3 regions of the Cobetia sp. 3AK genome follow, and region 3 is predicted to be linked to each of the others. Evidence: predicted binding sites of a transcription regulator. Region 3 holds the regulator's gene; each other region holds the start of a gene.
What was found. The regulator PhoB, encoded in region 3, activates phosphate uptake and scavenging genes when phosphate is short. The targets are predictions, from matches to a motif close to TGTCATANNNNTGTCANA.
Positions count from the first base shown of each region.

Region 1 (10,760 bases), on a different contig from region 3:
GAATGCCGACGTGCACGAAGCCCAGCGCGGCAATCGCCATCAGGGCGTTGGCCATGCCGAAGGCCAACGCCGTCATCATCACGGGGGCCATTTCCGGCCACAGGTGATGACGAAAACGGTACCAGGCCCCGAAGCCCAGCAGACGGCTGGCCTCGACGCCGGGACTCGCCAGCACGCTGCGACCGGTGGCACGTGCCAGGCGGAAGAATTCCACCCACAGCACCAGCGACAGGCCCAACCACAATGCCAGCGGCGTCGACGGCAGGATGACGCTGACCATCAGCACCAGCAGCAACCCCGGCAATGCCAGCAGGCTATCTGCCACCAGGCTCAACAGGCGCTCGGCCCAGCCACCGCGTCCCGCGGCCAGCAGGCCCAGCGAGATGCCTGAAAACGCGGCCAGAATCACCGCCCCCGCAGCGATGGACAGCGACAACCCGAGCGCCGCCACCAGACGGTGATACAGGGAGCGCCCCAGATGGTCATAGCCCAGCGGGGCGCTGGTGATCACCTCACCGGCATCAGAGACACCGACGGCGTCCGCGCCCTGCAGCGCACGATAGAGATGCTGTTCCAACGGGTCCCCCGGTATCACCAGATTACCCAGCAGAGCCAGCAGCACGAGACTCGCGACAATTGCGGCCCCGATCACCCGACGCAATGGCCAGTCAAGACGTGGACGACGCACGGCGTCCACGCGCTGCGGCGCAAGCCCTTCCACCACCTGATTCATTTCACACCCCGTGGGTCCAGTTGGCGACCCAGCAGATCGACCAGCAGATTGATCACGACAAAACCGACGCCCAGCACCAGGGCGGTGCCCTGCACCATCGGCACATCGCGCGAGAAGATGGCGTGCACCAGCGCATGGCCGATGCCCGGCCAGCCGAAGATGCTCTCGATCACCACCACCCCTTCCACCAGGGTCACGAACTGCAGCCCCAGATAGGTCACCAGCGGCAAGGCCACATGGCGCAGGCCGTGACGCCAGAAGGTCTGCGCATTGCTGAGGCCCTTCCAGCGCGCGAAATCATGAAAGGCCGTCTGGGTGACGGCAGCCATGGCATCGCGTGCCAGGCGTGCCGATACCGCTGCCAGCCCGAGCGCCAGCGTCATCGCCGGCAGAATGAAGTGCTGCGGCTCACCGTGGCCGGCGGCCGGCAGCAGGCCCATCTCCACCGAGATCAGCAGGATCAGCACCAGCGCCAGCAGGAACTGCGGCGTGGCACGCAGCAGACTGCAGACGGCCAGCAGGCTACGGTCCAGCCAGCCACCGGCACGCAGACCGGCCAGCAGCCCCAGCGGCGGGCCGATCAGCAGCGAGATGCCCAGCGCCGCGCCGGCGAGCGACAGGGAGTTGCCCAGCTGATGACGAATCTCCACCCACACCGATTCACCGGAAATCAGCGAGGTGCCAAGCTCCAGACGCAGGATATCGCCCAGCCAGTAAAGGAAGTGCAAGCCGCCCTGTGCCTCGAGGCCCAGTTCGGCGCGTACCGAGGCCGCAGCGGCCGCATCCAGCGCATCATAGCCATAGCGGCCGGCCGCGATACGCCAGGCGGCGTCGCCGGGCAGACTCTGCATCATCAGATAGCTGGCGCTGCCGACCATCAGCACCACCATCAATAGCTGCAACAGACGTGAAGGGAGATTCATGGTGCCCACCGCAATTCTGAAAGGCCGAAACTACGCTCCCAGGGGTCTACCTGAGCGCGTTGCAGTCGATGAGAGATCGCCAGGTTCTGGTAGTACCAGGCGATGGGGATCACGGGCAGCGCCCGCTGGATCACGCCGCTGGCCTGGGCGCGCGGGTCCTGCCCTGCGGGCGTAGGCCCGTAGCCCTCGCGTGCCATGCGCTCAAGCTCTGCGGTGAAGTCCGCATCGAACCAGCCCATCGCGCCCCAGTCGCCACCGGGGGCTTCAGGCGTTCCCGCGTAATCGCTCAGCACGTTGCCGATGGGGTCCGGCACCATGGCCAGATTGCGCGCGAACAGCGCCATGTCGAGGCTGCCGTCATGATGACCGGCCGGAATTGCCGAGAAGTTGGTGATATCCAGACGCGTCTGGATGCCGATGGCGTGGAACTGACGCTCCAGCACCGTGGCCACCAATGGCAGCTCCGGACGATCCGAAAAGGTGATCAAGCTGATCGCGAGGCGCTGACCATCCTTTTGACGAACGCCATCCTCCGCGACCTTCCAGCCAGCGGCGTCCAGCAATGCACGCGCCTCAGAGACATCCTGATGCAGCTCCGGGAGCGCGGGGTCATGCCAGCCTTCCACCATCGGCGGGAACAGCTGGCTGGCCCCGCGCGGATATCGCAGCACGACCTGCGCGATGGCGGTGCGATCGATCGCCAGGCTCAAGGCACGCCGCACATCAGGGTCCTGGAAGGCCGGATGATTGGCGTTGACCTTCAACAGCATCGTGCGCGGCGTCGCGGCCGCCGCCAGGGTCACGCGCGGCGACTTAGAGAGACGCTGACGACTGGCGGGGTCCAGCCCATAGGTGAAGTCGGCATCTCCGCTCTCGGCGATCAATGCCCTGCCCTCGGCGCGACTGACCGCCTGATAGCGCGCCTGACGCACCTCGGGCTGCGGGCCCCAGTAATCCTCGAAGGCGGTGACTTCCAGGCTCAGCGGCGGCGTCATGCGCAGCATGCGATAGGGGCCGGTGCCGATGACCTGCTGAGCGGTGCCTGACTCATCGAAGGACGCCGGTGCCAGAATCTGCTGGCGATAATCGGCCAGATAGGCGGGCAACGCGGCGAAGGGCTCGCTGAGGGCAATCACCAGCGTCTGGTCATCCTCGGCGACGATCCGCTCGATCGGCACTGACTTCAAGATGCCCGGCTTGGCACGGGCGATCTCGAGACTCTGACGCGCGACTTCGGCATCCAGACGGCTGCCATCATGGAACTGCACGCCGGAGCGCAGCGTGAAGCGCCACTCCAGGCCGTCATCTGACACCGACCAGTCGGTCGCCAACCCTGGCTGCAGCTCTCCCGTGGCATCCACCTCGACCAGTGTCTCGACGATCTGCATGCGCTGGAAGAGAATGCCGCTGAGCAGAGGGTCCGCCCCCTTGATGTCAAAGGGCGCGACGATCTCCAGACGACGCGACGTCGCCTGCTCATCGCCCGAAGACTGAGCGGATGCCTTGACGGCCTGAGGCATGCCAAGACCGAGCACCATGAGCGTCATTCCTAGCCAGCACGTGATCTGCTCACCCACGGGCCGGGAGTGCCTTGCAGACCGGGAAAGATCTGCCGACACGGGAGCTGTCAGAGAGCGGAAAAGCGACTTGTACCATCGCCGTTCAGCGTCAGGAGGCCTGAGCCTGCTCAGAGGGTGGACCATCGTCATTGCGCATCCTGTCAAAAAGACATGTTCGCTGCCGTCAGACAGCGTGAGAAAGACGCAATGTTATAGTATAACGAACCAGCGTTGGCAATCCCGAGCGGCATCTGGTACTGGACAGGCATTCACTTGTCAGGCTGTCCTGAAAACCTGAAGATAGTGCGCTTGAATTAGCACTCACTAACTGACTGGATGGTCGGCCTGCAGAAATTGCAACGTGACGGATGCTACTCCCTGACATAACTCTCAAAAGAATCGGAAGGATCATGGATGATCTCAGCATTTCCCCCATCTACGACACACCTGCCAACCGCTACCTGAATGCAGCGGCGCACCGGCTGAGTTGTGGCAACATGCTCGCGACCTACAAGCGTCATGGTTTCCATTGGGATGCAGAGCAATTCGAGGAAAAATGGCAGGACAACAAGAACTTCGCCGTGCGCCTCAATGGCGAATGGATCGGCTTCATCAGCCTCAAGTCGCTGAACGACATGGTGTATCTGCGTGACCTGCAGCTGGTGGCCCAGTGGCAGGGACGCGGTATCGGCTCCACCTGTCTGAGCTGGTTGATCGATTGCCTCAGCAAGCGTCAGCCCCACGACACCCTCCTGCGGCTTCGGGCCTTCTCCGACAGCCCGGCCATCGCCCTGTATGAACGCCATGGATTCTTGAGACTCGAGGAGCCCTTCACCCCGACGCGCGCGGGAGGCATCATCGCCATGCAGCGCAAGGTCAAGACGGGGGCCAGGGCCATGACATCCAGTGAGATGTCTTCGCACCCTCTTCGCCATGACGCCATGGCAGAAAGCTCGGCAGCGTCTCTGCAATGAGGACAAAACCGCCCGGTCTCATGACCGGGCGGTTTTGTTTGCTCTCTGGGATGGCGCCCGACACCCCGCTTGGGCATCGGGGCTGGCCATCTCTCAGCGCGCCAGGAAATCCAGGATATAGCGCACGGTTTCTTCGGGCTTCTCGTCAGTGACCCAGTGACCGGCGTCCTTCACCCAGATCAGCTCGGCACCCGGGATGGCATCTGTGAGCATCGGGGCGTAATCCGGCTTCTGGAAGTTGTCCTTGTCGCCCCACAGTACCAGGGTGTCGATCTCGATATTCTTGAGTTCGCCCGCTATGGCCTGGGTGTATTCCTTGTTGAGGCGGCGCATGTTGCGGAAGAAGGCTGCCTTGCCTTGCTCGCTGTTCCACTGGGATACGTAGCGCTCGACCATCTCTTCGGTCGCCACCGCCGGATCATGCACACCACTGGGCATGAAGCCGCGCATGGTGCTGATGAATTCCTCGACGCTGGTGGCTTCCTCGACGCCCGGCTCCAGCAGCTGCTTGAACTCCGGAATCGGCCAGGAATCGAAGCACACGCTGTCGATCAGCACTTGGCGACGAACGCGCTCGGGGTGGTTGACCGCCATCAGCTGACCGATGCCCCCGCCGATATCATGCGAGACGACATCCGCACTCGCCACACCCAGCGCATCCATCAGCTTGATGAAGATGCGTGTCTGGGCATTGATGGAAACATCAGCATCCACCGGCATGTCCGACTCGCCATAGTTGAGCATGTCCGGGGCGATGACACGGTAATGTCTGGCCAATTCCGGCATCACATCGCGCCACATCAGCTTGTTGGTTGGAATGCCGTGAATCAACAACAGCGGCTGACCTTCCCCCATTTCCTTGTAGGCAATGCGGTGACCTTCGATCATCGCATAACGGGTTTCCAGGGCTTCCATTGTCACGTTGTCGTGGCTCATTGCTGACCTCCTTGCTTGCTCGATTCTCAATCACGGCCTCGGCGATCTCGATTGCCGAACCTTGTGCGCCGTGAACGTGGAGCCACCGTACGTATTTTTGAGCAATCACTCAACCTCTTTTTTGATCAATCACTCAAAATACGTTTCAATAGCCTCAATCTTCAAAGGGAAAGCCCAATGGCCCGTGTCATCAACCGTAGTCTGCTCGATCTTCGCCGCCTGACCATCAATCTGGTGACCTACCCCGAGGGCCACAGCGTGATGCGCCATAACGACCCGATGGGTAGCGGCAGCTACTACAAGCTCAATATCGTGCTCAAGAAGCCCCGCCAGGGCGGTGTCTTCGAGACCGATGGCAGCATTTTTTGCCTCACGGACCGCGTGGTGTTCTTCCGCCCCGACCTTCACGAACACAGCGTCAGCCGCATCGAGCGCGGCAAACGTGTGCTGTTGAGCATCGCCTTGCACGCGCCCTGGCGCTGATCCGCAGTGAGCCTGCGATCGAGAGTCGTGAAGTGAAAGCGGATAGTGAAACAGATAGCGGGTAACGGCTGGCGACAGAAAAACGCCAGTCAGCAATCGCTGACTGGCGTTTTTTCCCACCTGAATCAAGGCCAATAACTACGTGCTCGACAATGTGCTGCCTTGGCTATTTCATCCGGTCCAGCCCGACGCGATAACGGGCAAAGCCCATCTCGTCCTGATCCACCAGTGTCATCGGGTAGACGGCCTGAGCATCGATGAACTGCTGCGCATCCTCACCGGGGGCGGTGGTGAAGCGAATGTCCAGCGGGGTATCGGTGTCGATCGCGGCCAGCCGCCAGTTGTGATCCGCCGCAGGGTCCACCGCGCCCTGCTGCTGTGTCTGTCGCGAGATGTACTGGGCCAGAATGCTGCGATTCTCGTCCGGTGACGCAAAGGCGACATGCGACTCTCCGGTACCGGGGAAGGCCTCGCCGTAGGCGCGATAGTTGTTGGTCGCGAGCAGGAAGACATCGTCGTCCTTGACCGGCTCGCCCTCGTAGGCAAGCCCCTGGATACGGTGGGCATCGGCGTCGATCAGCGAGCAATTGCCGTCATAACGCGCCGGCTGCGTGACATCCACCTGATACTCGACGCCGTCGATCACATCGAAGTTGTAGCTGCGGAAACCTTCCCAGTTGATCAGGGGCTGGGGCGTGGCGAGATTCGGGTCAATGCGATGGAACTGCCCGGCACTGCACTCGAGCCATTCCCGCACTTCCTTGCCGGTAACCTTGAGCGCCACCAGCGTATTCGGATAGAGATAGAGGTCGGCAGCATTGCGGAAGCTCAGCTCGCCGGCCTCCATCTCGGTGAACTGGGTCGGATCATTGTGACGGCCACCGACCTTGAACGGCGCGGCCGCCGAGAGAATCGGCAAGCCTTCCAGATCCGGGTCGCCTTCGACGAAGCGTTTGACGTAATCAGCCTGGGCACGATTGACGATCTGGATCGTCGGGTCGTCCTGCACCAGCGCCAGATAGCTCTTCATCGCCGCACTGGCGCGGCCGATGCTGCGATTGACGTACTCCCGCGTGGCGTCGTGCTCATGCTCGACCAACGCCGCCAGTTCGGCATCTTCCGCCACCTGCGCCTCGCCACCCATCTGAATCGGGCGTGCCTCTGTCTGGCCACTTACCACCCGCCACTGGCCCGAGTCATTGCTCAGCTCGAGATCCATCACGCCCACATGACTGCCCCAGTGCCCTGGCATCATCGCCGGCACGCCATTGAGGGTACCCCTGGCGATGTCGGCCCCCGGCACCTCGGCAAATTCCTCGCTGGGGAAGACAGCATGGGCATGCCCGAAGGCGATGCCATCGATGCCCTCGACCTGCGAGAGGTAATATACCGAATTCTCGGCCATCACCCGGTAAGGGTCAGTCGAGATGCCGGAGTGCGGGATGGCGATCACCACATCCGCGCCCGCCCGGCGCATCTCGGGCACCCAGCGCCGGGCGCTCTCGGTGATGTCCTCAGCCACAAGGCGCCCCTTGAGGTGCTTGCGGTCCCAGGTCATCACCTGCGGCGGCGCAAAGCCGATATAGCCGACCTTCACTGTCTGAGCGTTGCCCTCACTGTCGGTGAAGGCATGGGGGGTAATCTGATAAGGCGTGAAGTACGGCTCGCCGGTCGTGGCATCCAGCAGGTTGGCGTTCACATAGGGGAACTGCGCGCCGGAAAGCGCCCGTTCGAGATACTCGAGCCCGTAATTGAACTCATGATTGCCGATGTTGCCGACATCGTAATCCAGCTGATTCATGACCTTGTAGGCCGGGAAGACATCACCCTCCTCGAGACCTTCCGCCGCCATGTAATCGCCCATCGGGCTGCCCTGAATGAGGTCTCCGTTGTCCAGCAGCACGCTGTTGACCACCTCGGAACGCGCCTGCTGGATCAGGCTCGCCGCCCTCACCAGGCCGATGCGCACGCTGGGACGGTCCTTGTAATAGTCGTAATCCATCACGTTGGCGTGGATGTCGGTGGTCTCGATCACGCGCAGTGACAGCGTCGCGGCATTGGCTGGCTGAGCGATCATCACGACACCCCCAATGCTGGCCAGACCGAGGATGGCTGCCCGCAGGCGACGCATTGCACGCGGACGCCGGGTGTTCCCCGCAGCCTCTTTGGTATCAGAGGCCGGCTGACCTTTCCTTCCGGATGATGCATTCGCCATCTCTCACTTCCTTGTCATGGGGGGATGTTCCTGTGGCCCTTCAGGGCAACGCTCCATTATTCAGATGCCGACGCCTCAGGCAACTGGCGGTCCCTGCCCGCCAACCAGCCGATTCCCGCCATCAGCACACTGAGGGAGGCACACACCATCAATGCCAGCTGCCAGTCACCCTGCCGATCGTAGAGCGCCCCGATCAACGGCGGCCCCATGGCCGCGAGCAGGTAGCCCAGCGTCTGCGCCATGCTCGACAGCGACGCCGATTGCATGGCATCGCGCGCTCTTAGCCCCATGAACGACAGGGCGAGAATGAAGCTGGCCCCGGACCCCGCACCGAGCAGCAGGACCCACACCAGCGCCCACCCCGGCATCAGCCACAGCCCGATGAACCCTGCCAGCGACATGCAGGGCGTCGCGAAGGCGATCAGTCGTTGATCCTTCAGGCGCGGCATCAGGGGCACCAGAATCAGCCCCGGCAAGGCCGAGGCCAGCTGCAGCAGGCCGTGCAACGATCCCGCCTTTTCGGGGGAAAAGCCGTTATCCGCCAGCATGCTCGGCAGCCAGCTGTTGACGGTATAGAACAGCAGCGAATTGATCCCCATGAACAGCGTCACCTGCCAGGCCAGTGGCGAGCGCCACACGGCTGCCTGACGCACCGGACGCGAGGCAGCCTTCTCGGCTTCCTTCGCCGCCGCCGGTAGGGAGCGATGCGACAACTGTGGCCACCACACCACCATCGTCACCACTGGCAGGATGACCACGATGAGCATCGCGAACTGCCAGCCATCCGCACTATCCTGCGCCAGCGGCACCATCACCGCCGAGGCGATGGCGGCCATGATGCCCATGGTCAGCACATAGCAGGAGGTCAGCAGCGCGATGTGTCGGGGAAAGCTGCGTTTGACCAGACTGGGCAACAGCACATTGCCCACCGCGATGCCCGCCCCGATCAAGGCGATCCCCACATAGAGCGCCAGCGTGTTGCCCTGTACCCGCAGCACGATGCCGGCGGCGATCGCCAGCAAGGCAAGGAAGACACTGCGCTCAAGCCCCACATGCCGTGCAAGACGGGGTACCCAGGGGGACACCACGACGAACGCCAACAGCGGCAGAATCATCAGCAACCCTGCCGCCGTGGCATTGAAGCCCAGCGCCGCCTGCAGACGCTCAAGCAACGGCGCGATACTGGTAAAGGGCGCACGCAGATTCATGGCAATCATCAGGATGCCGGCGATCAACACGGCAGGATGGCTCAATCGCCGAACAGGAGAAGAGTGGCAGAGTTCAGTCATGAGACGCTCGCAGCGAACTTGGAACGGACAGATAGCGGGACGACACATCAGAGGTGAATTCCCGCGCAGATTAACGATAGCGTAATCGCCAATATCGCTGCAGAATTGAGCCATCATGACATCAGATACCTGAAATCAGACAATCTGCGAGCCGACATGTCAGCCACCTCCTCAAGGACCTCCGCGACGCCGATTTCCCTTGCCACGCGAGACGCAACCTCATCGTCGGGAGTCGCCAGCGGTCACTCCTCCGTGCCCTTCTCAAGCAGCGTCTGCGAACATGACCCGGACGTCTACGAGATTCCGGCCAGCGCCCTGCATGTGGATACCGGACAACAGGTGATGGAAGTCCCGATCCACCAGCATCGCAAGGGACAGCTGGTCATCGCCCTGCATGGCGTCGTGACCAGCCGCGTGCCGGAAGGGCTGTGGATGGTGCCGCCGCACAGCGGCGTCTGGATTCCCGGCAACCTGCCCCACAGCAACCACCTGACCCGTGGCGGCCGCGTGTGCCACCTGTTCATCGAGCCCGGAGCGCTCGAGATGCCGAGCCACAGCTGTACGCTGTCGATCTCGCCACTGTTGCGTGAGCTGGTGCTGCGTCTGGCGGAGCTGCCCCAGCCATATCCTGAACAGGGGCCGACAGCGCGGCTGGTCGATGTCCTGCTGGAAGAACTGGCCTGCATGCCCAGCGAACGTCTGCATCTGCCCTTGCCTGAAGACCCGCGGCTGACCCGCATCAGCGATGCCTTGATCAAGACACCGGATGATCGGCGCACCCTGGCCGAGTGGGCGAGCGAACTGGCGATGAGCGAACGCACCCTCGCCCGCCTGATCCAGCGCGACACCGGCCTGAGCTTCAGCCGCTGGCGCCAGCAACTCCACCTGGTGGTGGCGATCCGCCTGCTAGCCGAGGGCATGAGCGTGCAGCGCGTCTCGGAAGACGTCGGTTATCAGTCCGTCAACGCCTTCATCAGCATGTTCAAGAAGCTGCTCGGCACCACGCCTGCCCGCTACCTGCAGGAGCGCGAGCAACGCCGCTCGGGCAGTGAGCGGCCTCAAGAAGTGACTTGAGGGTCAGATTCATCCTCACGTTACCCCAGTTCAGATACCCTCCCCTGTTCCTCATTTTCCCTTTTCCTTTTTACCGACGAGACATTGCATGAACCGCATCAACCCCGAAAAGCTGTTGCAGAGCAAATGGACCGCCGTGACACCCAGGAATCGTGAGCGACATTTCATCGTCACGCGCGTGATTCGTGATGATCAGGATGAGCATGTGGTCGAGGTCGTGTTGCAGGCGGTGCTGACACATCGCGATCACGTGCTGGGCTGGCGTGAGCTGAAGCAGGACGATGTCTGGCAGATGGGCTGGAAATGATTTCCTGAAATGAGCATCGCTGAACGCACAAACGCCGCTCATGAGCGGCGTTTGTGCGTGAACCTGCACGAAATTGAGCGAAAGACTGTGCATGGCCGAAGTCGCGCCTCAGACGATGACTTCCCCTTCCAGCTGATCACACAGTGTCGCCATGCGCTGCACGGCTTCCAGCAGGGTGTCATCCGGCACGGTGAGGGCAACACGTACCAGTGGCCTTCCGCAGTCGCCGAAGACACTGCCGGGCATTACCGCGACCTGCTGCCGTTC
Region 1 is NZ_JARWKR010000008.1:67,351-78,110, reverse strand. It holds gene QD228_RS12620 (ABC transporter permease subunit) at 1-733, opposite strand, end outside; gene QD228_RS12615 (ABC transporter permease) at 730-1,656, opposite strand; gene QD228_RS12610 (ABC transporter substrate-binding protein) at 1,653-3,194, opposite strand; gene QD228_RS12605 (GNAT family N-acetyltransferase) at 3,626-4,189, shown strand; gene QD228_RS12600 (alpha/beta hydrolase) at 4,283-5,125, opposite strand; gene QD228_RS12595 (hypothetical protein) at 5,303-5,608, shown strand; gene QD228_RS12590 (bifunctional 2',3'-cyclic-nucleotide 2'-phosphodiesterase/3'-nucleotidase) at 5,775-7,739, opposite strand; gene QD228_RS12585 (MFS transporter) at 7,880-9,112, opposite strand; gene QD228_RS12580 (helix-turn-helix transcriptional regulator) at 9,269-10,186, shown strand; gene QD228_RS12575 (TIGR02450 family Trp-rich protein) at 10,275-10,493, shown strand; gene QD228_RS12570 (pyridoxal phosphate-dependent aminotransferase) at 10,602-10,760, opposite strand, start outside.
Region 1: QD228_RS12590 (bifunctional 2',3'-cyclic-nucleotide 2'-phosphodiesterase/3'-nucleotidase) is a predicted target of PhoB. The motif match lies at 7,825-7,842, and genes of this name have one in related genera.

Region 2 (10,760 bases), on a different contig from region 3:
TGGCCTATCTGGTCATGATCTCGGTCGGTACGCTGCTGACGGCGCTGGGCATGAACAGCATCGCGGCGGACAGCGCCCTGCTGTTCTACCTGATCCACTCCACCCTGGTCACCGGCGGCCTCTTCCTGCTGGTGGATGTGATGGCAGGCCAGCGTGGCAAGGCCGGCGCCCGTATCGTGCGCTCACGGCCACTGCTGCAGGCGGGCCTGCTGGGCGGACTGTTCCTGGTCGGCACGGCGGCCGCGGCGGGCCTGCCGCCCTTCTCGGGCGCCATCGGCAAGGCGCTGATCCTGTCGTCCGCCTCACTGGAGCAGCAGGTATGGCTGTGGCCAGTGCTGCTCCTGGCCGGGCTGTGCTCGATCGTGGCCTGTTCGCGTGCCGGTTCCAGCGTGTTCTGGCGCACCGGCAACAGTGAACCCAGCGGTGAACGACTCGGTGTCGCGCGCGGGATAGCGACCTGCGGCCTGATCTCCGCCGCACTGGCTCTGGTCGTCTTCGCCGGTCCCGTCTCGCAGTGGACCAAGGCCACTGCACAGCAACTGTCGGACCCGGCCCCCTATCTCGATGCCCTTCTGGGCAAGGACGCCGCACCGGAAACCGCTCTGCCGCTCAAGGGAGACGCTCAATGATCAAGTCTCGTTCTCGCGTTCTGCCCACCCCGATGCTCTCGACCCTGCTGCTGGTCGTGTGGCTGATGCTGCAGAACAGCGTCTCGCCCGGGCAGATATTGCTCGGTGCGGTGCTGGCCATCGCCATTCCGGCACTGACCTATCGTTTCTGGGAGCCGCAGCCGGACCTCCAGAAACCGTGGCGACTGATCGGCTACCTGCTGCGCGTCATCCTGGACATCATCATCGCCAACCTGCAGGTCTCGCGACTCATCCTGAATCCGCGTGCGAAATTCCGCCCGGCCTTCGTGCGCTATCCGCTGGAGCTCGAGCAGAAGTTCCCGATCACCCTGCTGTCGAGCACCATCACGCTGACACCGGGGACGGTCTCTGCCTATCTCACGCTGGATGGTCGCCATCTGATCATCCATGCACTGGATGTCGAGGATGAACAGGCATTGATCGACGAGATCCGCCAGCGCTACGAGCGCCCGCTGAAGGAGATCTACGAATGCTAGACATCGCCCTGTGGATCAGCATCGCGCTGTTCGCGGCGTCCCTGATGCTCAACGTCTTCCGGCTGGCCATCGGCCCGGACCTGCCGGACCGCATCCTCGCCGTGGACACCATGTACGTGAACTCCATCGCGCTGATCGTGCTGTTCAGCATCCAGCTCAACAGCAAGGCCTACTTCGAGGCGGCGCTGCTGATCGCCATGCTGGGCTTCGTCAGCACCGTGGCAGTCTGCAAGTATCTGCTGCGCGGCGACATCATCGAATGACCTGAGCGGAGAGTCTCCATGCCCACCTGGTTCTATCCTGTCCTGGAAGGCGTCATCGCCTTCTTCCTGATCGCCGGCGGCCTGTTCGCCTTCATCGGGTCGCTGGGGCTGACGCACCTCAAGGACTTCTACATGCGTCTGCACGGTCCCAGCAAGACCACCACCCTGGGGGTCGGCTGCGTACTGATGGCGTCGATGATCTATTTCCGTGCCACTACCGGTCACTTCAGCTTCCAGGAGATGCTGATCACCATCTTCCTGTTCATCACCGCCCCGGTGACCGCGCACCTGCTGTCCAAGGCCGCGCTGCATCAGAAGCTGGTGGCGGACATCCGTACCCGCAACGTGCCGGAACGTCTGGAGGTATCAGACGAACCGGATGAGGCAAATGCCGAGGCCTCGGAATCGCGCCTGCCCTGAGCGCTCGTGTTCGCCTGACGCTCTGACCTGCCCCGGTCGGCCCCACTCCTCTCGCGAGGCGAGACGGCAGACCAACGCAAAGCGCCCCCGCCAGGAGACTGGTGGGGGCGCTGTCTTTCCAGCGTTTCACTGCGCATCTGTCACTCGGACTGCGGTGCTCAGATCATTCAGGCGGGCCTCATGCCTGCCCTGCTCGTCACCAGCCCTGAGCATGCTGGCGGCACAGTGCCTCTAGCAGATCGATATGCTCACGACGGTCATTGAGCGCCGGAATGTAGCGGAACTCGCCCCCGCCGGACTCGGTGAAGTAGCCGCGATTCTCCTCTTCCAGCTCCTCCAACGTCTCGAGACAGTCGGCCGCGAAGGCCGGCGAGATGACGTCGACGCTTTCCAGACCTTCAGCCCCCCAGGCCTTGAGCGTCTCATCGGTATACGGCTTGAGCCACTCGGCCTTGCCGAAGCGGGACTGGTAGGTCATCGCCCACTCATCGTCCCCAAGCCCCAACGCCTCGGCCAGCAGCTGGCTGGTGCGCTCGCACTGGCGTGGGTAGGGGTCGCCCGCCGTCGCATAGCGCTTGGGGATGCCGTGATAGCTCATCAACAGACGCTTGCCGCGATGCCCTGCCTTTTCCCAGTGTTCACGGACACTGGCGGCCAGCGCGGCGATGTAGTCAGGATGATCATGGTAGTCACGCACGAAGCGCAGTTCCGGCAGGTGCGGACACGGCTTGAGCGCGCGCGCCAGGCGATCGAACACTGCGGCAGTCGTGGTCCGCGAGAACTGCGGATAGAGCGGCAGCACCAGGATGCGATCTGCCCCACGACTGGCCAGCTTGCGCCCCACCTCTTCCATGGTCGGCTTGCCGTAGGTCATCGCAAGCTCTACCGGAATCTCCTCGCCCAGCGATTCGGCCAGACGCGCCTCCAGCGCGGCACGCTGACGCTTGCCGATCGCCATCAGCGGCGAGCCGTCTTCCGTCCACACCGAGGCATAGGCCTCGGCGACCTTCTTGGGGCGAGTCGTCAGCACCAGGCCATGCAGGATCGGCAGCCAGAGCAGGCGCGGCAGGTCGATCACGCGTACATCACCGAGAAACTCCGCGAGGTAGCGACGCACCGCCTTGGGTGTCGGGGCTTCAGGGGTGCCGAGATTGACCAGCATGACGCCGAAACGCGGGGTGCTCATGGGCGATGAACTCCTGACAAGAGGCAAGAAAAGAGGTGAAGCGGCAACCAGCCACCCTCACCGACAGCGCAGCCATGTTACCAGCTCGCCCTGTGCGTGAGGGATGAAGTTATACTATCATCACGATTTGTACAGCTTTACGACAATTATTGTCACAACCTGACGCAAGCCGTGCTTGCGCCCCGCCGCAGGAGTCAGTGTGCCCGAAACCTCCACTCTGCAACTTGCCACCCGTCACGACTTCGCGCGCCCGCTGGTGCTGATTCTCGGTGACCAGCTCAGTCACGAGCTTGCGAGCCTCAAGCAGGCACCTGCCGAGAGTCTGATCGCCTTCTGCGAGGTCGAGGAGGAAGGCCGCTACGTGCCACACCATCCGCACAAGATCGCGATGATGCTGGCCGCGATGCGCCATCACGCACAGGAGCTGCGCGACTGCGGCTGGCAGGTGCATGAAAGCCGCCTGGATGACCCGGACAATCGTCAATCGCTGATCCTGGAAGCCGAGCGGCTGGCCGCGCTCCATCAGTGTGACGGCATTCTGGTGACTCGCCCCGGGGAATGGCGACTGCTGGAGGCCTTCCTCGCACGCCGCGAGGAAGGCGAGATCCCCTGGGTGGTGCTGGAAGATCACCGCTTCTTCACCACACCGGCACAGTTCGCGACCTGGGCCGACGGACGCAAGCAATTGCGCATGGAATACTTCTACCGTGAACAGCGTCGTGACACGGACCTGTTGATGGAAGGCAGCGAGCCCGCCGGCGGCAAGTTCAATCATGATCATGACAATCGCGAACCGATTCCCGCCAACTTCCAGTCACCGCCACCACCGCAGCATGACCACCGCCAGGATGCGCTGACGCGCGAAGTGCTGACACTGGTGGACACCCGCTTCGGCGAGGGAGCCGAGGGCGAGCTGCGTCATTTCGGCAATCTGGACAACTTCAACTGGGCCGTGACCCGCGCCCAGGCGCTCGACGATCTCGCTCACTTCCTCGCGCACTGCCTGGCAGACTTCGGCCGCCATCAGGATGCCATCGATGACAGTGACCCCTTCCTGTTCCACTCCCGACTTTCCGCGGCGCTCAATATCGGGCTTCTGAGTCCCCACGAAGTCTGCGCTGCCGTCGATGATGCCTGGCGACGTGGCGAGGTACCGGTCAACTCCGCCGAGGGCTTCATCCGGCAGATTCTCGGTTGGCGAGAGTATGTGCGTGGGATCTACTGGACACGCATGCCCGGCTACAAGCAGGAGAATCGCCTGAGTGCGACACGGGATCTACCGGAGGTCTTCTGGCGCGGCGACAGCGGCATGCGCTGTGTGGATCAAGCCATCCTCAGTACGCGTGATCATGCCTATGCCCACCATATCCGCCGCCTGATGGTCACCGGCAATTTCGCCCTGCTGTGCGGCGTGAAGCCCGAGGCGCTGTGCGACTGGTATCTGGCGGTCTACGTCGATGCCTGCGAGTGGGTGGAGCTGCCCAATACCCTGGGCATGGTGCTGCACGCCGATGGCGGCCTGATGGGCTCCAAACCCTATTGTGCCTCGGGCAAGTACATCGATCGCATGTCCAATCACTGCGACAGATGCCAGTACTCGCCGAAGAAGGTCACCGGCACGCATGCCTGCCCCTTCAACAGTCTCTATTGGCACTTCATCGAACGCCATCGCGAATCACTGTCACGCAACCCGCGCATGTCGCTGGTCTATGGCAGCTGGCGACGCATGAAGGACGACAAGCGCGAGGCATTGCTGCAACAGGCCGAGGCCTTTCTCGCCCGACTCGACAGCGCCGCTGACTATGGCAGCGGTGCCCATCGCGCGGGTTACCATCCCGCGCCCTCCAGTTCCACGACCGACAAGGAATCCTCATGAGTCGCATCTGGCAGGCCAGTGCACCGGTCACGCTCTATCACGATGGCAAGTGCCCCCTGTGCCAGCGGGAGGTCGCCTGGCTGGCGAGACACCCGAGGCGGGAACGGGTCAGGACGGTCGACATTCGTGCAAAGGACTTTTCCCCAGATGCTCTGGGGCTGAGCTTCGAGACGATGATGGGGCGCCTGCACGTGCAGGATGCGCGCGGGGAGTGGTATGTCGGCATGGACGCCAGCCGAGCCCTCTATGCGGTGCTCGGCTATCGGCGCCTGGTGAGGCTGTCATTGCTGCCGGGGCTGCGTCCGATGCTGGATGTCGGCTATCGGGTCTTTGCCCGCCACCGTGAGCGTATCGGCCGTTGGATCCCCCAGAGGAGACGCTGACTCAGAAGCTCAAGGGGATGCGCGAGCTCAACGGTTGATGGTACTGAGGCGGTCGGCCGATCATCTCGTCGTTGGCCACCTGGGATACCAGCCAGGCGCGTGACAGACCGGCGCGCCTGAGCTCGCTGTAGACATCCTCCAGCGAGCGGAACAGCATCGGCTTGCCACGTTTCATCAACAGTTCACTGCGCTCATCGTCTTCATCGGCACCCGCTTCCAGTACCAGCTGGACCTGATAGAAGCGGCTGGCGGCATGACTGATCACGCGCGCCTCCAGTGCCGGATACTCGGCGATCAGCGCATTCAGGTTGCTGACCAGCAGGCCAGCAGGTGTGAAGGCAGCGGCAATTCTGGACATGGTGTCGGCTCCTGGACCTCTGTTGTCTGAGGTATCCATCATCGTGATGGTGGCGTCAAGGCTTCACGCCAGCTTGCGGGAGGACGATGACGATTGCACGGCACCGCCATGACCATTGGATGACGTCATGTTCAAGGCCGCCGCCCCGGAGAGGCTCACGGACACTGAGCACGAACCGCCAGCTGACGTTCCGCGAGGATACGCAGCAGATCCAGAGGACGCCCAAGGCCGCGATAGCATCCCCCTCGCATGATGATGAAATCCTCGTCACGATGAATGTCCCGGCGCCCGAGCAGCTTGGCCGACAGACGCTCGAGCGGCTCATCTTCCTCGACACGCAGTGAATGGGTCTGCATGACCTCATGGATCGCTCGTCGTCCATGCAGCTCCGGTCCGGAGCGCTGATTCAGCAATCCCAGCAGTCGATGGCGGATGATCATGCCGACCGGCCGCTGCTGCGCGTCCACCACTGCCAGCGCCATCAATTCCGGCTCGGCATGCAGACGCTCGGCCACCTCCTCGAGACAGGTATCCTGCAGTACCGGCGCCACCTGCCGCAGCAGGCTGCCGGCACCGAGTGCCAGAGGCGCGGCATGCCGGCGGCGACTCAGACGACGCAGGCGCTGCTCGAGGCCGGCACGCTGGCCAGCAGGGTCCACCTCGGCGCTCGCAAACAGCCAGCCTTGCAGATACTCGGCCCCCAGCTGAGACACGCATTCCATCTCGCCTTCCTGCTCGATGCCTTCCGCGATCACCTGACTGCCACTGCCGTGGGCGATGTCGATGATCGAGCGCACGAAACGCCGCTTGAGTGAATCCTGATGAATACCGCTGATGAAGTGTCGGTCGATCTTGACGAAGTCAGGCTGAACCGCCGACCACAGCTTGAGGCTGGCGTACCCTTCACCGAGGTCATCCAGCGCGATGGCGAAGCCCATCGACTGGTAATGGCAGACGGCCTCACGCATCAGTGCCGGGTCAAGCCCCGGGGTCTGCTCAGTCAACTCGATGACGACCTGATGCGGATGCAGCCCATGGCGATGCAGGAGATGACGCGTCAGTCCCCGAGAATGCGCACTGTCCAGCAGCACCTCCGGCGACACGTTCAGGAACAGGCGCTCACTCAGGCCCTGCTCGGCCCATTGCTCAAGCGCCAGCTCACGACAGAGGCCGTCCAGCTCGGCGAGGCGCCGATGCTGGCGAGCCGACTCGAACATCGCCATCGGTGAGCGCAAGCTGCATCCCGCAGCAGCGCGCGCGAGTGCCTCGTAGGCGAAGACCTCACGGCCATCTGCCGCCACGATGGGCTGGAAATGCATCCGCAACTGGCGAAGACGCAGCAACGCCTCCAGCGCCTGGCCGGATTCGGGAGTGGATGCCTCAGCTAAAGCGGGATGCGGGGATGGCAGCATACCAGAATCAAAGCATGCTGATATGACAGGAAAATGACACGGGCGGTGATGTGTCAGCGAAGGGTCGGGCACATCACCGCGGTGCTGCCGTGCAAGGACGCCTTGCGACGAGCCTGCACGGTCGTGGCTGGCCAATACGCTCATGCCACGCCGGAAGTGGACGCCTTACAGCGAGTTGGGGTCGATGGCCTTGCCGAGGGAATTGCGGTCGATCCACTTGCCGGCCTTGGTTTCCTTGTAACGGAAGACCACCATGTCGCCCGCGACGACCGGCACTTCACTGTCTTCGGTCTGATAGCTGTAGCTCTCGCCCTCCACGACCAGCGTGAAGCGATAGAGATCCGGCATGCCCAGCCATTCCTTGAAAGGCCCTTCGCGCTCAAGGCTCTCCAGCGTACCGCGTCCCTGAAGCTTGGGAGTGCGTGCGCGTCCGCGCCCAAATCCACCTGCCATGCTATCTCCTCCCCGTCAGTGCGGGTCTTGCGGGGCGACGTCGCTGCCGCCGCCCGGGTACATGTTTGATGCGCATGCGCATCACGTCATTCAGCGAAGGCCTGGCCATAACTGTCTGGCGCCAGGTCCTCGAAACGGGTGTACTTGCCGATGAAGGCCATGTGAACAGTGCCGATGGGGCCGTTACGCTGCTTGCCGATGATCAGCTCGGCCAAGCCCTTGTTGTCGGGATTGTCCTTGTTGTAGACCTCATCACGGTAGACGAAGGCGATGACATCGGCGTCCTGCTCGATGGCGCCGGATTCACGCAGATCCGACATCACGGGGCGCTTGTTGGGACGCTGCTCAAGCGAGCGGTTCAGCTGCGAGAGCGCCACCACCGGGCAAGCGAATTCCTTGGCCAGACCCTTGAGCGAGCGCGAGATCTCGGAGATCTCGGCAGTACGGTTCTCGGACAGCCCCGGCACCTGCATCAATTGCAGGTAATCGATCATGATCAGGCCGATGCCGCCGTGTTCGCGCGCCATGCGGCGACAGCGTGAGCGCATCTCGTTGGGCGACAGGGCCGCCGTGTCATCGACGAACAGCTGCTTGTCCTTGAGCAGGTTGACCGCCGAGGTCAGCCGCGGCCAATCCTCATCATCCAGCTGACCGGTACGCACCTTGGTCTGATCGATGCGGCCCAGCGAGGAGATCATGCGCAGCATCAGCGACTCGGCCGGCATCTCCATCGAGAACACGGCCACCGGCTTGTCGCCGGAGACCACGGCATGCTCGACCAGATTCATGGCGAAGGTGGTCTTGCCCATCGAGGGGCGCCCCGCGATGATCACCAGGTCCGATGGCTGCAGACCGGAGGTCATGTCATCCAGGTCCCGGAAGCCGGTCGAGAGGCCGGTCATCTGGCCCTTGAGATTGAACAGCTCATCGATGCGGTCCACCGCGCCGGTCAGCAGCTGACTCATGCCCTTGGGGCCGCCGCTCTTGGGGCGTGATTCGCTGATCTGGAACACCAGACGCTCGGCCTCGTTGACCAGCTCGTCGGCGTCTCGCCCCTGAGGGCTGAAGGAGCTCTCGGCGATCTGGTTGGCCGCCTGGATCAGCTTGCGCAGCGTCGCGCGCTCGCGAACGATGTCGGCATAGGCCTTGATGTTGCTGGCCGAGGGCGTATTGCGCGCAAGCTCGGCGAGGGTCGCAAGCCCACCGACCGACTCCAGCTGGTCACGGCTTTCCAGCAACTCGGACAACGTGACCACATCCAGCGGCCGGCTGCTGCCCACCAGCTGGGACATGGCGTTGTAGACCAGACGATGCTCGTAGCGATAGAAGTCGTCGGCCACCAGTCGCTCGGACACCGTGTCCCAGGCGCTGTTGTCCAGCATCAAACCGCCGAGGACCGATTGCTCGGCCTCCAGCGAATTGGGGGGCACCTTGAGCGCCGCCGTCTCGCGATCCTGATCCTGCATCTCGCTCATGCCTGGCTGACTCCTGCTGATGACTGACACGCCCGCGGGAACCTCCATTTTCGTGCATCGCCGCGAGCCTGCCAACCATCGCGACCGCACATGATGCTCTACCTCACGGGGGCAGGCATTCTACCGGATTTTGCCTGTCACCGCCCTGCCCGCGTGCAGAGGATTTTCCCTGTCACGCCCGACAAAGAAACGCCAGACACAAAAAAACCGCCCCCGCATCCAGGATGCGAGGGCGGTTCGAGTACCACCTGTGGAGGCGGCGCCGGATCACCGGGCAGCCACCACGGATCAGCGATTACTCGCCGACCACGACCACACGAACAGTGGCAGTCACTTCAGCGTGCAGCTGCAGCACGATGTCGTATTCGCCAGTGTTGCGCAGCGGGCCTTCCGGCATGCGGACTTCGCTCTTGGCGATGTCGATGCCGGACTGGGCGATGGCTTCGGCCAGATCACGCGGACCGATGGAACCGAACAGCTTGCCTTCTTCGCCAGCCTTGGCGACCAGGGACAGTTCGATTTCGTTCAGCTGAGCGGCACGCGCTTCAGCTTCGGCCTTGCGCTCTGCAACCTGTGCTTCCAGCTCAGCGCGCTGAGCTTCGAAAGCCGCCTGGTTTTCGGCAGTGGCCGGAACAGCCAGACCGTACGGCAGCAGATAGTTGCGACCGAAACCAGCCTTGACGGACACCTGGTCACCCAGGTTGCCCAGCTTGCCAATCTTGTCGAGCAGAATGACTTGCATCTCGTAAACCTCTTATCGATGACTGCCAGCAAGACGTGCGCGAAGATCCGCAAAGACGTCAACAAGAGCCAGCAGCAGCAAAATCAGAATCGTGGGCCAGGTCGTCAGCAGCAGAAAGTAGACGCCGACCAACCATAACCCGCTCATCCCCTTTAACCCGATATAGCCATGCACCAGGGCAATGCCGGCCACGAACAACGGTATCCAGATCAGCAGGAGCACTGCAGGCACATCGAGGAAGACCCCGATGATGCCGCAGGCTGCCAGTATCAGGACTTCTCGCGGGCTCAGCCGGAAGGCATGAAACTCGTGACGAAATCCACCCGGATTGTAGAGCCCGGACTGCCAACTGCGCGCCAGGGCCAGACAGGCCGTGGCGGCCAGCAGGACCACCAACCCGGTAATACCGCCGATGACCAACCCTGCGAGCTGTTCAGTCGGCACACCTTGAGCGGCAAAGTCGCTCAAGCGTGCATCAAGCTCAGGGGCATTCTGACGAATGCTCTCAAGCAGTGGACCAGCCCCGCCTGGTGGCAGGAATATCCCGGACTGCACCATCATTGCCGCTGTCAGGCTGGCGCCAATCAGCGCCTCCCCCCATCGCATGCGAGCACGCAGCAGGGTTGCCATCAACGTGACCAGCAACACGGTCGCCAATGGCACCGGATCGCCTTGTGTCCACCACCAGCCTGCCGGAATGGCAGCGGCGATGAACACGGGTGCGGCTGGCGCAAGGCCACGCCGAAGCGTGACCAGCGCACTGATGGAGGCACTGAACCAGAAGAACCAGGGCAGAAGACCCGTCAGCAGTGCAATCGCGATGCACTGCAACGGTCCGCGCATGGCCCAACGTGCCAATGCCAGCATCATGGTGTCGCCTTACTGGTGGCTGTCGCTGTACGGCAGCAGTGCCAGGTAGCGCGCACGCTTGATGGCAGTCGCCAGCTGACGCTGATAACGCGCCTTGGTGCCGGTGATGCGGCTCGGGACGATCTTGCCGGTCTCGGTGATGTAAGACTTCAGGACTTCGATGTCCTTGTAGTCGATCTGCTTCACGCCTTCAGCG
Region 2 is NZ_JARWKR010000003.1:279,243-290,002, forward strand. It holds gene QD228_RS05915 (monovalent cation/H+ antiporter subunit D) at 1-629, shown strand, start outside; gene QD228_RS05920 (Na+/H+ antiporter subunit E) at 626-1,126, shown strand; gene QD228_RS05925 (K+/H+ antiporter subunit F) at 1,120-1,389, shown strand; gene QD228_RS05930 (Na+/H+ antiporter subunit G) at 1,408-1,809, shown strand; gene hemH (ferrochelatase) at 2,006-2,995, opposite strand; gene QD228_RS05940 (cryptochrome/photolyase family protein) at 3,195-4,871, shown strand; gene QD228_RS05945 (DUF393 domain-containing protein) at 4,868-5,254, shown strand; gene QD228_RS05950 (DUF6482 family protein) at 5,256-5,612, opposite strand; gene QD228_RS05955 (EAL domain-containing protein) at 5,768-7,024, opposite strand; gene QD228_RS05960 (hypothetical protein) at 7,190-7,477, opposite strand; gene dnaB (replicative DNA helicase) at 7,564-8,943, opposite strand; gene rplI (50S ribosomal protein L9) at 9,248-9,694, opposite strand; gene QD228_RS05975 (hypothetical protein) at 9,707-10,561, opposite strand; gene rpsR (30S ribosomal protein S18) at 10,574-10,760, opposite strand, start outside.
Region 2: QD228_RS05950 (DUF6482 family protein) is a predicted target of PhoB. The motif match lies at 5,720-5,737, and genes of this name have one in related genera.

Region 3 (10,760 bases):
GCTGCACGCTGACGCACCGTGAAGGAGCCAAAACCAATCAATGAAACATCGTTGCCCTTGGCGACCGTGTGGGTGATCTCGTCGAGAATCACGTTCAACACCTGACTAGCCTTGTCCTTGGACAGATCCGCACGCTCGGCGATGGCCGCAGCGAGTTCTGGCTTGCGCATGAAAAGCCCTCCTGGTTTGGCATTCTGCACGGGCGGCTCAGCCGCCGATTCATTGTTGTTCTTGCACGGATGTTGTTCTTGCACGGATGTTGCTGCACTTGCTGGCATTGCATGGCGCTTGGGCGATGCGATACCGGGTCCCCCTTTCTCGGGGTGAACGTCACCGGTAACACGTCGTCCCTGATTCTCGCCTGACGCTCTGTGACGGAAACTTCACTATCGTGCCTGACTACGCTGGCTTCAAGGGGTCTGCGACCATCGGCCATGGCATCGCCTAGCCTAGCAACGGCGGTGCCTGCCGCGCCAGCTCGACTTTCCTGCGAACGGAGGCGCCTGTCAACGCATATCCAATCAAGCGTTCGTTCGCATCGAGAGCGCGTGCATCGAGATCATCTCCCTCGCCCGTGATGTCCCAGCGCGCCACGGCCGTCCGAGGCGGGTAGGCCACGATGGGCAGCGCCGGTGTCTTGACCAGCACGGGCCAGGCCTTCCAGTCGAGCTCGACCGCCTCGCCGCACAGATTGGCGGCCAGCACCCGAGCCGCGGCCTGCAGGGGCTGCACGTACATGGCATTGACCCCTTCGACACTGGCGCAGTCTCCCAGCGCCCAGACATGCGGCCGGGAGGTGGCAAGGTGACGATCGACGCGGATGCCGTCCCCACCAGCACTCAACCCCGCGCCCTGTGCCAGCTTGATGCGTGGCGCGAGCCCCGTGGCCAGCAGCACCAGCGAGCCCTCCACCGCATGACCACTCTGCAGCACCACACTGACGGGCGCCTGCGTTGCCTTGCCGGCGGTGATGGTCTCGACCATCTCTCCTTGCAGCCGACGCACGCCGATGGCATCGAAGGCCTTGCCAAGTCGCTGGCCGAGCGCCTGGGGAAGCAAGCCATCCAGCGGAGTGTCTTCCGCCGCGACCAAGGTGACCTCATGTCCTGCGGCTTTCAGGTCATTGGCGTATTCACACCCCACCAGACCGGCACCGACGATCACGACACGGCCACTCTCCCCCGCCTCACGCGCTGCCGTCAGCGTGGCGCTGAAGGCGGCGTAGTCATCGAGATCATTGATGCTCATCACGCGCGAGCCGACCGAGTCATCGATGGGGAAGGGTCGCCGCGGCGCGGCACCGAGTGCCAGCACCAGTTCGTCATAGGCCAGGCATTCCTCGCCCAGCCAGACCTGTCGCGCGTGGGTATCGATGCTCGTCACTCGCTGATGGGTGCGCAGCTCGGCGTCCAGTTCATCCACCAGGGCCACGGAGGTCTGCCGTGCCAATGCCCGGGCGCTCATGCCCTTGGCAAAGGCGGTGGACAGCAGAGGCTTGGCGTAATCGTGGCCACTGTCCTGACTGACCAGGATCAGTCGACTGTCCTTGTCACGCGCACGCAGGGCACGCGCCAGGCCAATGCCGGCCATGCCGGTGCCGATGATGACAAGGGTACGAGGGTCGCGCATGGCGCCATCTCCTGAGATCGATCCGAGAGGAAAAGAGGGTAGTCGGGCCCCAGCATACCAGCCTGCCACTGGCGCGGGCATGCTCACGCTGCAGGCCTTGCGGTTCGGGCGTGCTAGACTCGCCACTTGTCATCCTGACAGGGAATTCATCGTGGTCTGTCACTCCCACTCGGCAGCGTTTGCCGGCAAGATCGCCATCCGGGCCATGTCTCGCTCGGAACTCAGCACTCCCTGCGCTCACCAGAGAGCGATGGACTCGGCGGTCCGCCGCCACTGGCAGCCCGCCGCGAGCCTGCAAGGCGTCATGCCGGCCGGCTGGTGGCCATGGCTGTCCTCCAGCGACTCGCTGACCCAGCGTCTCGATCACGCCATGCGCATGCTCGATGGTCAGGGGCTGCGCGTGCGCCTGCTGCTGCAGGACACCGGCCCTGCCCGGCGGGATGAGGCGCGGATGCTGGGTATCGCGCCACGACGCCATGTCTGGCGGCGCGAAGTGGCCCTGTGTCATGGCGATGAGCCCTGGGTGATCGCGCGCTCGCTGGCGGCGCTGGACCTGGCCCATGGCCACCGTCTTTCGACGCTCGGCGAAGGCTCGCTGGGCCATTGGCTGTTCCGCCAGCCCGACCTGACCCGCAGCGCCATCGATGTCAGCCGGGCGCCACTGAGACTTGCCAGCACGCAGCCGCTGGCACGCACCGCCAGCCTGTGGATGCGCCGCTCGATGTTCTCGCACGGTCGCTTCCGGGTACTGGTCCAGGAAGGTTTCACCCCTCGGTTCCAGCACGCTCTGGAACTCTGATTCCCCACTGCCGTTCGATCAGGAGTCTTGATGTCAGCGTCATCCGCTTCCCGCCCGTCCAAACTGGCCGATTACCTCGCCCTGACTCGTCTGGACCGCCCCATCGGCACCTGGCTGCTGATGTGGCCGACCCTCTGGGCCCTGTGGCTGGCGGCCGATGGGCTACCGGACCGCGATATGCTGCTGATCTTCGTGGCTGGCGTCTATCTGATGCGTGCCGCCGGCTGCGTGATCAACGACTACGCGGATCGCCACTGGGACAAGCATGTCGAACGCACCCGGGATCGCCCGCTGACCTCAGGACGCATCACGGAGCGCGAGGCGCTGACCCTGTTCGGTGTGCTGGTCGCGGCCGCCTTCGTGCTGGTGTGCTTCACCAACCTGACCACGGTGCTGCTGTCGATCGTCGCCGTGCTGCTGGCGGCCAGCTATCCGTTCATGAAGCGCTTTCATCATCTGCCGCAGGTGGTGCTGGGTGCCGCCTTCGGCTGGGCGATTCCGATGGCCTTCGCGGCGACGCTTGAGGAGGTGCCGACCTATGGCTGGTGGCTGTTCGCGGCCAATCTGATGTGGACGGTGGCCTACGACACCGCCTATGCGATGGTCGATCGCAATGACGACCTCAAGGTCGGCATCAAGTCCACCGCCGTGCTGTTCGGCCGCGCCGACACGCTGATGATCGGTCTGCTGCAGCTGGGCATGCTGGCGGTGTTGATCGGCATCGGCCTGCACCTGGCGCTGGGCGGCTTCTACTGGCTGGGGCTGGCCGCGGCGGCCGTGACGTTCGTCTGGCAGCAGCGCCTGATTCGCGAGCGGGAGCGTGGCCCCTGCTTCCAGGCATTTCTCAACAACCACTGGTCCGGCCTGCTGATCTTCGCGGGCATCGCGCTGGCGACCTGGCCAGCTGCTTGATCCCTCTTTCCGGCCAACGGGCCCGCGTCCTCATCCGGTCTGCCAGCGATCTTCCTCATGCGGCGAGGCGTGACATTCACGCCTTGAGAGAGTTGAGGGACTCACTGGCAAGCCGGGCGGCAAGCTGCCAAGCTGGCGATTGTCATCTCACTGTCATATAAGCAGGTTGTAATCGTCATCGACTTGTCATTCTGGCGCGTGCGCCGACTGCTGCATGGGATCTAGCGATGAGCTCCAAGACCGTACTGATTGTCGACGACGAATCCTCGATACGCGAGATGATCGCCGTCGCCCTGGAAATGGCGGATTACCGCGTGCTGGAGGCCGACAATGCCCAGGACGCCCACGCCATCGTCGTCGATGAAAAGCCCGATCTGCTGTTGCTGGACTGGATGATGCCCGGCACCAGCGGGCTGGAACTGGCGCGCCGCCTCAAGCGTGACGAGACCACGGCGGAGCTGCCGATCATCCTGCTCACCGCCAAGGGCGAGGAAGACAACAAGATCCAGGGGCTCGAGGCCGGGGCGGACGATTACATCACCAAGCCCTTCTCGCCACGCGAGCTGGTGGCACGCCTCAAGGCCGTGCTGCGCCGCACCACGCCCAAGGGCGTCGAGGAGTCGGTGGAAGTCGAGGGTCTGATGCTCGACCCCGCCAGCCACCGCGTGACCGCACACGGCAACTCCCTGGAGGTCGGCCCCACCGAATACCGCCTGCTGCAGTTCTTCATGACCCATCAGGAGCGCGCCTACACCCGCAGCCAGCTGCTGGATCAGGTCTGGGGCGGCAATGTCTATGTCGAGGAGCGCACCGTGGACGTGCACATTCGTCGTCTGCGCAAGGCGCTGGGCGAGGGGCATCAGCACTTGATCCAGACCGTCCGCGGTACCGGTTATCGCTTCAGCGCCCAGGCCTGAGACGCGGATGCGCTACTGGACGAACGAGCTATGGCGGCTGGGCTATCTGGCGGGCGGCTTCGGGCTGGTCGGCGGACTGCTCGGCCTGCTGGGCTGGGGCCTGGCGCTGGGGCTGGCGCTGTACCTGTTCGTCCATCTCAAGCACCTCAAGAGCCTCTACACCTGGCTGATCACCAACCCCCATGAAGAGCCGCCGCCCGGCGATGGCGTCTGGGGGGATCTGCTCGATCGTCTGTATCGCTACCAGAAGGGTCAGCGTCAGGCACAGGAGCGACTGCGCAGCATCCTCAATCGCATCCAGGAATCCTCGGAAGCGATGCGCGATGGCCTGGTGATGCTCGACAATCACGGCGACATGGAGTGGTGGAACAGCGCTGCCGAGCAGTTGATCGGCCTCAAGGCCAGTCACGACCGCGGCCAGCACGTCACCAACTATCTGCGTGACCCCGTGTTCATCGATTACTTCAATCGGCTGGCCTATCGTGAGCCGCTGACCCTGCAATCGCCGCTCTCCGACAACCTGACCCTGCAGATCTCCATCACCCTGTTCGGTGACAACGAGCGCCTGGTGATGGTGCGCGATGTCACCCGTCTCTACCGTCTCGAGGAAATGCGCCGCGATTTCGTGGCCAATGTCTCCCATGAGCTGCGCACGCCGCTGACGGTACTGGCCGGCTACCTCGAGACCTATTCCGACTATGCCGATGACCTGCCCCCGCGCTGGCAGCGTGGCCTGGGACAGATGCAGAGTCAGACCGACCGCATGCAGCACCTCGTCGAGGATCTGCTGACCCTGTCGCGCCTGGAGACCGACGAGCTGTCGGGCGAAGGACGTCGCATCGACATGGCGCAGCTGCTGACGCGTATCCGGGAAGATGCCGAAGGCCTCTCGAAGGAGCGGCATGTCATCACGGTGGAGGTCGAGCCCGGACTGGCCCTGATGGGTGAGGAGCAGGAGCTGAGAAGCGCGATCTCGAATCTGGTCTTCAATGCGGTGCGTTACACGCCGGAAGACTGCCACATCACGCTGCGCTGCCAGAGCACCAGCGAGGGCGTGATGGTCGAGGTGGAGGATGACGGTGACGGCATTGATCCCGTGCATCTACCGCGCCTGACGGAGCGCTTCTATCGCATCGACAAGGGACGCAGCACCGCCACTGGTGGCACCGGGCTGGGGCTGGCCATCGTCAAGCATGTGCTGATCCGCCATCAGGGCCGCCTGGAGATCGACAGCCTGCCCGGCGAGGGCGCACGCTTCCGTTGTCATTTCCCGGTGGAACGCCGCTGCGCGACGACTGCCTGACGGTTGCAGCCCCACTGACACGAACGCCCCGCCGCGCCCTCTGCATGAGGTCACGGCGGGGCGTCGTGGTATCTGCGTTCGTCAACGCTCGCGATAAAGCCTGGCTCAGCGGCGCGGTGCAGGCAGCTGTCGGTAGTGGCTCTGCCACATCAGGACGGCACCCGCCACGGCCCCGGGAATGAACAGCAGGTTGGCCAAGGGCACCAGCGTCAGCACGAACACGGCACCACCGAAGGTCAGTGACGGCCACCAGCGCGCCTTGAGACGCTGCTTCATGTCACCGAAGCTGACCTGATGGTTGTCCATCGGATAGTCCAGATACTGGATCGCCATGCTCCAGGCCGAGAACAGCCCCCACAGCAGCGGTGAGAGCAGATTCAGGCCCGGAATGAAGCCGAGAATGAACAGCGCGATCATGCGGGGAATGAAGTAACCCAGTTTGGCCATCTCGCGCCCCAGCGAGTCGATCCCGATCTTCACCAGGCCACGCTCATCCTCGATCAAGGTGCCATCCAGTCGATGCTCGACCTTCTCGGCCAGAATGCCGTAGAACGGCGCCGCGATCAGATTGGTCACCAGGCTGAAGGTGAAGAACACCGCCAGCAACAGACTCAGCACCAGCACCGGCCAGATCAACCAGCTCAGCCATTCCAGCCAGCTGGGCACCTTGAGCATCCAGTAATCGATCCAGCCCTCGAACTGGCTGAACAACAGCCACAGCGTGGCACTGTAGAGCACCAGGTTGATCGCCAGTGGTACGAACACGAAACGGCGTAGCCCGGGGGTATAGACCATGCGGGTCCCGCGGACCAGCGCCGATACGGCATCAATCATGCGACGTCCTCGTCATCTCGTGAAAGGCGGCTGCCCTCAGGCGGCCGGAGCCACACCCTAGCACTACCACCCGCCCCACGCAGCTGTCGGCGCATCGAATGGCAGACGCCCCGCACTCCGTCGGCGGGACAGAGGCGGGGCGTCATCGGCAGACAGGCGTCAGGCCCCGGGGAAGGGGCCTGCACGTCAGGGCTTGTCGAGATCCTGCGGCTGGAGGTCATGGGTGTCGGTGTGACGCACGTCCACGCCCTTGACCAGGAAGATGACGTACTCGGCGAGGTTGTCGGCGTGATCCCCGATACGCTCCAGCGCACGCAGAATCCACATCACGTTGAGCACCGGGGTGATCTGGCGCGCGTCTTCCATCATGAAGGTCATCAGCGAACGCATCGCACTCTGGTATTCCAGGTCCACCGAGGCGTCCTCACGCAGTACCTTGAGCGCCAGATCCGTGTCGAAGCGGGCGAAGGCGGTCAGCGAGTCACGCACCATGCTGCGCACATGCTGACTGAGGTGACGCACCTCGACCATGCCACGCGGGCTCTGGCCGTTCTCGACCAGCGAGATGGCATTGCGCGCGATCTTGCTGGATTCATCGCCGATACGCTCCAGATCCGAGGTGGCGCGAATCACGGCCAGCACCAGACGCAGATCGGAGGCCGCCGGCTGACGGCGCGCCAGCACGCGGGTGCACTCGTCATCGATCTTCAGCTGCATGTCGTTGACGGCCTTGTCATTGTCACGCACGCGTGTCGCCGTCTCGCTGTCACCCTCCAGCAGGGCCGTGACGGCATCCTGCAGCTGCTTCTCCACCAGACCGCCCATGGCCAGCAGGTGTGTCTTCAGCGCATCCAGCTCGTGATTGAACTGCTGGGATATGTGCTTGCCGTGCGAATCGCTGGTGATATCCATTACCCTCTCCCGGGAAGTCATCCGCCGAGGCAGGCGGTCTCTGACATGTGGCATTGATGTAGAAGCGCTGCAGCAGGGTCTGGCGCAGGCGGCTCCCTCCTAGCATGACGCCTCTTGATTGCAGTTATATTTCACTCGAGCGCCGGGACGCCAATCGAATCTCGCGCCGCGCTGAAATATCCACGACGCGATGGCCCATCCGCCAATGTCCCGCGCGAGACACGTGTCAGCCACCTGCAGTGCCGCTTTGGTGATCTCACCCGAAACGACCGGTGATGTAGTCCTCGGTCTGGCGACGACGCGGATTGGTGAACAGCTGATCGGTCGGGGCATATTCCACCAGCTGCCCTTCATGCAGAAAGGCCGTGGCATCCGAGACACGTGCTGCCTGCTGCATGTTGTGGGTGACGATGACCAACGTCAGGCGTGAGCGCAGCGAGCGGATCAGCTCCTCGATCTTGAGCGTCGAGATCGGGTCCAGCGCCGAGGCTGGCTCATCCAGCAGCAGGACTTCCGGCTCCACCGCCAGCGTGCGCGCGATCACCAGGCGCTGCTGCTGGCCACCGGAAAGCCCCAGCGCGCTGTCGAACAGCCGGTCCTTCACTTCCTCCCACAGCGCCGCGGCCCGCAGACAGGATTCGACCTTGTCATCCAGATGGCGCTTGTCATTCTCGCCGACCAGCCGCAGCCCGAAGGCCACGTTCTCGTAGACCGACATCGGAAAGGGGTTGGGCGTCTGGAACACCATGCCGACGCGCCGGCGCAGCATGGGGACATCCACGCCCCGGGCATGGATGTCCTCGCCTTCCAGCCAGACCTTGCCACTCAGGCGTGACTGCTCATCGAGATCGGTCATGCGATTGAAGGTGCGCAGCAGGCTCGACTTGCCACATCCCGAGGGGCCGATGAAAGCCGTCACGCGCTTGCGCGCGATGCGCAGGCTGATGTCGTCAAGCGCACGCCGCCGGTGGCGCTCCTTGCCCACCTGCGCCTGATAATCGAGGCACAGGTGGCGGGTTTCCAGGCACGTGTCCTGCGGATTGACGACCTCGGGGTGCTGCGAGCTCGACTGGACGCTCTCACGTGCAGAGTCACGCTTCATTCGGTGGCTCCCTTGTAACGTTGTGCCAGCATGTGACGCAGGCGAATGGCACTCAGATTGAGGCACAGGATCACGACCACCAGCACCAGCGCGGTCGCGTAGACCAGCGGGCGACTGCTGAAGGCATCGCTGCTCTGGAAGGCCAGATCATAGACCTGATGGCCGAGGTGCATGAACTTGCGATCCAGATGCAGCCACGGGAAGCTGTCATCCAGCGGCAGGTCCGGTGCCAGCTTGACCACGCCGACCAGCATCAAGGGCGCGACCTCGCCTGCCGCACGCGCCACCGCCAGAATCAGCCCGGTCATCAAGGCCGGAGATGCCGCGGGTATCACCACGCGCCTGAGGGTCTCGAAGCGCGTGGCACCCAGTGCCAGCGCGCCTTCGCGCAGACGATGCGGCACCCGCGCCAGCCCCTCCTCCGTGGCCACGATCACCACCGGCAGCGTCAGCAGCGCCAGCGTCAGCGATGCCCACAGCAATCCGCCGGTGCCGAAGGTGGGGGTGGGCAGACGCTCGGAAAAGAACAGTTCATCCAGGCCGGCCCCCAGCCCGTAGACGAAGAACCCCAGCCCGAAGACCCCATAGACGATGGAAGGCACGCCGGCGAGATTGCGCAGCGCGATGCGGGTCAGTCGCGTGAGACGCCCCTGATGCGCGACCTCGTGCAGATAGAGGGCCGCCATCACGCCGAAGGGCATCACCAGAATCGCCATCAGCACCACCATCAGCACGGTACCGAAGATGGCGGGCCAGATGCCGCCACTGCCTTCATTGGGCGAGCCGGAGACGAAGTCGCGAAAGCGCTCCAGCGTCAGCAACAGTCGTCCGCCAAAGCCCATGGCATTCGGCTGCCAGACATGACGGATGTCATTCAGCGCGATGCGCCCCTCATGACCGCCATTGCCCCCGAGCAGCAGCTGGCCGGCGTCCAGGGCTCCCCGGAGGGCCAGCAGTTGCCCCTCACGGGTGATCAGTGCCTCGCGTGTCGTCTCGAGCTCCGCGATCAAGGAGGCATCCGCCTCGTCCTGCGTCGTGACAGGCCCTTGTCGAGCGGACAGTTGCTGCTGCAAGGCCAGCAGGCGCGCGCTCAAGGCCTCGCTGTCAGCGCGCAGTGCCGCCAGCTGACGGCGCTGCCCCTCAAGCGCCGCCAGCCGCGCATGCAGTGCCTCGGCATTCTGGTGCAGTGAAGGAGTCGGTGCCCCCGGGACCGCACTGTCGGAGGAGAGCTGCGGAGAATGATCCAGCTCACCGGTGAGCGGATCACTCAGCGCTCTGGCCATGCCATACAGCACTCGCCCGTCGCGCATTTCCAGCATCAGCGCCTGGCGAGGAAAGCGGATATTCTCCATCAGGGTATCCGGCAGCCACTGCCAGCTCGCCGAGGCCCCATCCTGAGAGGAGGTCTGCAGCAGCCACCAGCGCTGCGACTGTCGCTCACGTTGCTGATCACCGGTGTCCGCTGCCGAGGGACGCAGCTCCTCATGCATCAATTCGCCCAGCAGATGACGGTTGTCCGCCGCCGGCTCGCCACGGGTGGTCTTGAGCGCCGTGACGCTCTGCCCCGGCTGGGTGGTGAGTTCGACCTCGACCAGCCGTGAGGGCCAGAAGTGACTGAGCGAGCCCACCACCAGCAGGCTGATCAGCCCCAGCACCAGTACCAGCGAGACACTGACCGCCATGGCATTCAGCCAGCCCCAGGGGCCACCATCACGCCAGTAACGCGCCAGACGCGCCGTCACAGGCTCACGAGGTCTGAGCAACGAGGACGGCGGTACCGCATCAGGACGACTCATCCCCAGCCTCCACGTTGCGGCGGCATGAAGCGCAGGCGCAGCACTTCCGCCAGCGTATTGACCACGAAGGTGAAGAGGAACAAGGCCAGCGCGGCAAGGAACAGCAGGCGGTAATGGCTGCTGCCGACCTCGGCTTCCGGCAACTCGATCGCCAGGGTCGCCGCCAGTGAGCGCACTCCCTCGAACAGGCTGGCATCCACCAGCGGCGTGTTGCCGGCGACCATCAACACGATCATCGTCTCGCCCACGGCGCGCCCCATGCCGATCATCATCGCGGAGAACAGCCCGACGGCGGCAGCCGGCAGGATCACGCGGCGCAGACTCTGCCAGGGCGTCGCCCCCAGTGCCGCGGACCCCGCCGCCAGTCCTCGAGGGACTGAGGACAGCGCATCCTCACTGAGCGTGAAGAGTGTCGGCATCACCGCCAGCCCCAGCGCCATACCGGTCACCAGGGTATTGCGCTGGGCGTAATCGATGCCGTGATGGGCAAACAGCCATTGACGGATGTCGCCCTCGAACCACCAGGCTTCCAGTTGATGAGCCAGCGTCACATCCA
Region 3 is NZ_JARWKR010000006.1:88,664-99,423, forward strand. It holds gene QD228_RS10125 (HU family DNA-binding protein) at 1-170, opposite strand, end outside; gene QD228_RS10130 (FAD-dependent oxidoreductase) at 445-1,629, opposite strand; gene QD228_RS10135 (chorismate lyase) at 1,781-2,428, shown strand; gene ubiA (4-hydroxybenzoate octaprenyltransferase) at 2,459-3,340, shown strand; gene phoB (phosphate regulon transcriptional regulator PhoB) at 3,568-4,257, shown strand; gene phoR (phosphate regulon sensor histidine kinase PhoR) at 4,265-5,560, shown strand; gene cysZ (sulfate transporter CysZ) at 5,666-6,394, opposite strand; gene phoU (phosphate signaling complex protein PhoU) at 6,581-7,306, opposite strand; gene pstB (phosphate ABC transporter ATP-binding protein PstB) at 7,563-8,408, opposite strand; gene pstA (phosphate ABC transporter permease PstA) at 8,405-10,204, opposite strand; gene QD228_RS10175 (ABC transporter permease subunit) at 10,201-10,760, opposite strand, start outside.